DNA from 2 places in the Lachnoanaerobaculum sp. genome. Region 2 is predicted to be linked to the other one. Evidence: predicted binding sites of a transcription regulator. Region 2 holds the regulator's gene; the other holds the start of a gene.
What was found. Region 2 encodes NrdR, which represses ribonucleotide reductase genes. Its sites were predicted from a motif close to CACAANATNTTGTG; they were not measured.

Region 1 (3,431 bases), on a different contig from region 2:
TTCCGTCCTTTAATGTAGTGGAGTTTACCAAAACATTGTAAGGTGAAACATTGTAGTCTGTGGCTACACTTTCAATAAATTTTAGAAGTACATGAGACTGTGAAAAATCGCGGTTGTTCTGTGTGTAATGTTCCACCTGAATGCCTAAAAGTATAAAGGTCAAAACCACGATACCTATTGAGATATCTCTAAGTCTTGTTTTCATTCTGTCTTTCATAAACTTAAAGCTTGTAATTATAACTATAGCCAAAAGTACGATAATAATTGCGGAACGTACAATAAGGCCTGTTGACTGGGTTCTGGTTATGTAGTCCAGTGTGTAAAAATTCATAATAATATTTCCTTTCTGAATATAAAACTTTAAGGCCTTAACCTCAAAGCAAAGTTACTTGATTTTCGGATATGCCGTGATATATAGCTCACCGTTTACATATTCACCGAGAAAGACATCCTGTATGCTCTCTACGCCCTGTTCCTTTATATAGGCAAGCAGCCACTCTTCGTTATGCCCTATAAGTTCCAAGATATCCTGATTTAACTTACCGTTTGAAATAATAGGGAACTTAGGTGTGGCGGACTGCATATCTATAATGGTCAGTTTACCGTTGGTTTCCATAATGGCTGACTTTACTTCCTTGGTGGAGGTAAGTCCTTCCATTCTTATGTGCAGCATAAGCTGTTCGGCGGAGAGTCCGACTTTGGCACAGTTGGCAACATTCACGACTCCGTTTCTAATAAGTACAACAGGATTTCCTACGACCAAAGATTTTATAAATTTCAGGTTGACCATCAGTTTTACGATGATGACTACAAGCGACCAAACAAGTATAAATATCAGAAAAGTTAAAATAGATATGGAAGTATTATAAATAACACCACCGATAATACCGCCGAGAACATAGTTTTGTATCTGGTTCAAAGGGGTATTTATAGAGAATTCATATTTACCGAGTATATGTATCTGCAATATCATTACAAGGATGCCAAGGAAAAACTTGATTCCGACCAACAAATATATATTCATAAATCACCTCAATAAGTTTATAATTTCTAAATACTGTCTGTCATTTGATAAGTATTTTTGAAAAGTGAAACTTAGTATCTTATAACACTTTGTAAATCATATTACAAGTATAAATTCTGTATATATGAAGCTGATATCAATCAGAATGGATTTGTTTAAGATAGAGCTTTTATATTGTATTTATCTGTATTTTGTGTACAAGGTATAATGGTTTCAAATAAGGTAAAAACAATATTGAAAGATACTTTGTTAAGGTTTTTATGGTCAAAAATTATAAGGAAATTGCTTTTCTATCCTGCCTTGAAAATATTTAATAAATTTTTGTTGTATTGACATAGAAAGTTTTACCACAGTATATTGTAAATTGCTCATTGACCAACCACTACATATTGTGTATACTAGGAAAACGTAAGGCAAGAAATAAAAGCTTGATATTTAAATCAACTGCGAGACTGTCGCAGATAACATATATAAATATACTATTTTTTAGGAAGGATTCAGATATGAGAATCATAAAAAGAAGCGGTGCTGAAGTAGATTTTGATATTTCAAAAATTATAGCGGCTATTTACAAAGCAAATGCTGTAGTGGGCGAAGATGACAAGTTGAAGAAATCACAGGTAGACCGTATTGCCAATACTGTGGAGAACCAGTGCATGAGCATGAACCGTGCTATGAGCGTGGAAGAGATACAGGATATGGTAGAGGACGGCATCATGAGAGAGAATGCTTATGAGGTTGCCAGAAGGTATATTACATATAGATATGTTCAGAGCATTAAGAGAAAGAACAATACAACAGACGATAAGATTTTATCACTTATTGAATGTGACAATGAGGAAGTAAAGCAGGAGAATTCCAACAAAAATCCTACAGTTGCATCAGTGCAAAGAGATTATATGGCAGGAGAGGTTTCAAAGGACCTTACAGAGAGATTATTGCTTGACAGTGAAGTGGTTGAAGCTCATAAGGCCGGAATACTTCACTTCCACGATGCAGATTACTTTGCACAGCATATGCACAACTGTGACCTTGTAAATCTTGAAGATATGCTTCAAAACGGTACTGTTATATCAGGTACATTTATTGAGAAACCGCACAGCTTCTCGACAGCCTGCAATATAGCTACACAGATTATTGCACAGGTGGCATCAAGCCAGTACGGCGGACAGAGTATTTCACTTACTCACCTTGCACCTTTTGTAGATGTGAGCAGAAAGAAAATCCGTGATGAAGTTGAAGCCGAGATGTACGGACTTAATGTATCAAATGAGAGAAAAGAAGAGATTGTAGAGAACAGACTTCGCAAGGAAATCACAAAGGGTGTACAGACTATACAGTATCAGGTGGTTACACTTATGACTACCAACGGTCAGGCTCCTTTCATTACAGTATTTATGTACTTGAATGAGGCTAAGAATGAGCAGGAAAAAGAAGACCTTGCACTTGTTATAGAAGAGATGATAAGACAGAGATATCAGGGTGTAAAAAATGAGAGCGGTGTATGGGTAACACCTGCGTTCCCTAAGCTTATATATGTACTTGAGGAGGACAATGTTCGTCCGGGAAGCAGATATTATCATCTTACAAAACTTGCCGCAAAATGTACCGCAAAGAGACTTGTACCTGACTATGTTTCAGAGAAGAAGATGTTTGAGTACAAGGTTGATAAAAACGGCAACGGAAACTGCTATACACCTATGGGATGCAGAAGCTTTTTGACACCATATGTAGATGAGAACGGCAAGCCGAAATACTACGGAAGATTCAATCAGGGTGTTGTTACAATCAACCTTGTAGATGTGGCACTTTCATCAGGCGGAGATACTACCAAGTTCTGGAATATCTTTGACGAGAGACTTGAGCTTTGCCACAGAGCGCTCAGAGCAAGACATGAGAGATTAAAGGGTACACCTTCAGATGTGGCACCGATACTTTGGCAGTACGGAGCACTTGGAAGATTAAAAAAGGGTGAGACTATAGACAAGCTCTTATACGGCGGATACTCTACAATAAGTCTCGGATATGCCGGACTTTATGAGTGTGTAAAGTATATGACAGGAAAGAGCCATACTGATGATGCGGCAAAGCCTTTTGCACTCAGCGTTATGCAAAGGATGAACGACAAGTGTAACGAGTGGAAGAAGGCTGAGAATATCGACTATTCTCCATACGGTACACCGCTTGAGTCTACAACTTATAAGTTTGCCAAGGCGCTTCAAAAGAGATTCGGTATAATAGAAGGTATCACAGATAAGAACTATATTACAAACAGCTACCATGTTCATGTGGCTGAGGATATAGATGCGTTTACAAAGCTTAAGTTTGAAAGTGAATTCCAGAAGCTTTCACCTGGCGGAGCTATCAGTTATGTTGAGGTACCGAATATGCAGGACAACCTTGAGGC
Region 2 (3,431 bases):
CATTTTTAAAATCACCTGCTGAAACCATTTATATCTCCTCCTAAACTTTCATGCGATACTCACGATATTTTATAACAATTTTTAATTCAAATCAAGCTAAAATTTACCGTCCGGTAACATTCTTTACTATATATTCCATTGCCAATGTATATCCATCAAGCCCAAGCCCGGCTATCTGTCCGTCACACACGGGCTGTGTAAGTGATTTATGCCTGAACTCCTCTCTGTCGGAGATATTTGATATATGTACTTCCACCTTTATACAGCCAAGACTTTCAAGCGCGTCTCTTATTGCCACACTTGTATGTGTAAATGCCGCAGGATTTATTACAATACCTGCCACATCTTCAAAGTATGCTTCCTGAAGCTTGTCAACTATTGCACCCTCATGATTGCTTTGAAAACATTCCACTTCCACTTTAAGCTCTTTAGCCTTTTCTTCAATCATCTTCAGAAGATAACTGTAGTCCTTATTTCCATAGACTTCCTTGTTTCTGATACCGAGGAAGTTCATATTTACACCGTTTATTACCAAAATCTTCATTTCATTCTCTCTTTTAACTTTTCAGTAAGTAAAACCTTTACCTTTTTGACTACGGTATTATCCGCCTTTACATCATTCCATATCTCAAAGCTTGCAACTCCCTGAAGTATAAGCATATCAAGTCCGTTGATGCATTTTTTATTTGCTTTTAGCATATTTTTGATAAATACAGTCTCAAAAGGAGTGTAGATTAAATCAATTCCGCAGTCACATTTTTCATAGAACCCTGCATCATCTATTATGCACTCATCAATTTTCGGATACATACCCACATTTGTAGTCTGAAATACAAAATAATCGTTATGCTCCAAAACATCTAAATTTTGTTTAAGTTCATCCAATGGCACTACCGATATATTTTTAAAAGTATCACATACCTCTTTTTTCAGCTCATCCGCTCTCTTTACATTTCTGTTTATAAGGGTTATAGACTTTGCACCTTCTTCTACCACCAGATATAATGCAGCCTTTGCCGCACCTCCTGCACCGAGAATTATCACATTCTTACCGTGTATGCTCATTCCGTTAATTTTTATGCTGTGCTTTAAGCCGAGGATATCGGTGTTATAGCCCTTATATCCGCTCTTTACCCTTTTTAGAGTATTTATGGCTCCGATTTTTTTTGCTCTCTCGTCTATGTCGGTTACTATATTCATCATATCTTTTTTGAAAGGAATCGTTACATTAAATCCCTTTATTCCAAGCAGATAAGCGCCGTCTATTGCAGCTTTTATATTATCCGTCACATGAAATGCCACATAGCTCATATCAATATTTATCTCTTTTGCCAAAACGTTTTGTAAAAGCGGTGACAGGCTGTGTTCTATCGGATTGCCTACTATACCGTATACACTTGTACTTGCACTAATCATTGTTTCTTCCTTTTTCTAAAGCTCTTTTATAAAAGAACAATACAATTCTTTCAAGGTGTCTTTTCAAAACTATCTGTATCTCTTCTTTCGGGCTTATGGGATCTACCAGTATGGAATAAACTCCTGCACTGTTTGCTCCCCAGATATCAGTAAAGATCTGATCTCCTATAAAAACAGTCTGATTATCCTTTACTTCAAGCAGCTCCATCGCCTTTATATATCCTCTTTTTGAAGGCTTATTTGCCTTATAAATATATGGTGAATTTACCGCTTTTGCAAACGGAAGCACTCTTTTTTCTTTATTATTCGATATAAGACAGGTCTTAAAGCCTATATCTCTTAAGTTTTTGAAAAAAGCGACATTTGAACTGTCGGCTCTTGTCCCATGTGTGGTAAGAGTATTGTCTATATCAAAAAGTACCGCCCGAACCCCTCTGTTATAAAGCCCCCTGTAGTCAATATCATATATATCTTTTTTGTACAATCTTGGAAAAAGTTTATTCATAAATATCATTTCTTTAAAAGCTTTGCAATTTCATCCATAAAAGTACTTACATCCTTAAACTCTCTGTATACGGACGCAAACCTTACATAGGCCACCTCATCAAGATTTTTCAGTTGTTCCATCACAAGTTCACCTATCGTCCTTGTAGGTATTTCACTGACTTCCATCGCATATATTTGATTTTCTATCTCATCAACGGTCTTTTTAATTTCCGCAGTGGATACAGGCCTCTTATGACAACTTTGTATGATTCCGGCTTCTATCTTTGATCTGTCAAAATTCTCTCTGGACTCGTCCTTTTTTATTACCATAAGAGGTATTGTCTCAAGCTTTTCATATGTGGTAAATCTCTTATTACAGCTCTCACACTGCCTTCTTCTCTTTATTGAAGAGTTATCGTCGGCAGGGCGTGAGTCTATAACCTTTGTATCCTGTGCTTGGCAAAATGGGCATTTCATACGCTAATACGCTATCCTTTATATATTAAAATTCTTTAAGTCCGTCACTTTTGTTGTAGTCAAAAACACCGTCATCATATTCATACGGCAAGTATCTGTAATCATCGTCATAGTCAAGCGAATCGTTATCATAATCAAAGTAGTCAAATACACTGTCATGATTATAGTAATTTCTGTCTGAATCAGGTGAATTTAAAACCGCGATAATAATAAATACCGCGGATATTATAGAAAGTATAAATCCGATTATTGAAAGTATCAAACCTATTACAGCCTTTGCATCCGCTTCGTTACCGTTTCTTGTGGACAGTACAAACAGTACCACTCCTGCTATTCCAAGCGGAAATCCTACACACATACAACATAGTACACAGCTTAGTATTCCCACTATCAAACATGCTACCGAATATTGCTTTTCCAATATTTTCCTCCTTAAATAAAATCATTCAGGCAAATAGACCCGTAAGGTCTTATCTTCATCTTATAAGAAGAACCCTCGCCTAAGAATCCGTCCATATATGCAACATACTCATCACTGTACTCTTCAGGTACCATTGCCATTATTACTCCTGCAAAGCCTCCGCCATGTACTCTGGTTGCACCTACATTTTTATCCTTCAAAAATCTCTCTGAAAGTGCAAGTGCCACAGTGATACCCTGTTCGTTCGGTGCAGCATTTGTATACACATTCTGAAGATACTTCCATGACGAATTGCCGCTTTCGGTTATATTTTTCAAGAATGTATCAAAGTCATTATGTGCAAGTGCATTCACCTCAGCTTCCACTCTCTTGTTCTCATCAAAGAAATGTATGCTCCTTAACACCGCTCTGTCATTTGCATACTCTCTTATCTTCGGCAAATTGTTGTAGAATTCCTTTTCATCCACCTCAGACAATGTCTTTTTACCAAAGTACTCCGCAACTTTCTTCATCTCTGACGGTATGGATGAGTAATCTGCAGAAAGGTCGGCATGTCCTCTTCCTGTTTGAACTATAATAAGATCATGCTTTGCAGCTGAAAAGTCAAAATCTATCTCTGTAACCTTGGGCA

Region 1: a site for NrdR is predicted at 1,405-1,418, ahead of nrdD (anaerobic ribonucleoside-triphosphate reductase). Genes of this name have one in related genera too.

The regions. Positions count from the first base shown of each region.
Region 1 covers NZ_DBHIEQ010000011.1:39,127-42,557, forward strand. The annotation lists gene ACO6FI_RS06405 (DUF3290 domain-containing protein) at 1-331, opposite strand, end outside; gene ACO6FI_RS06410 (DUF421 domain-containing protein) at 386-1,024, opposite strand; gene nrdD (anaerobic ribonucleoside-triphosphate reductase) at 1,528-3,431, shown strand, end outside.
Region 2 covers NZ_DBHIEQ010000015.1:43,135-46,565, reverse strand. The annotation lists gene efp (elongation factor P) at 1-28, opposite strand, end outside; gene aroQ (type II 3-dehydroquinate dehydratase) at 104-544, opposite strand; gene aroE (shikimate dehydrogenase) at 541-1,416, opposite strand; gene ACO6FI_RS07845 (YqeG family HAD IIIA-type phosphatase) at 1,409-1,930, opposite strand; gene nrdR (transcriptional regulator NrdR) at 1,927-2,379, opposite strand; gene ACO6FI_RS07835 (DUF4190 domain-containing protein) at 2,405-2,800, opposite strand; gene ACO6FI_RS07830 (galactokinase) at 2,812-3,431, opposite strand, start outside.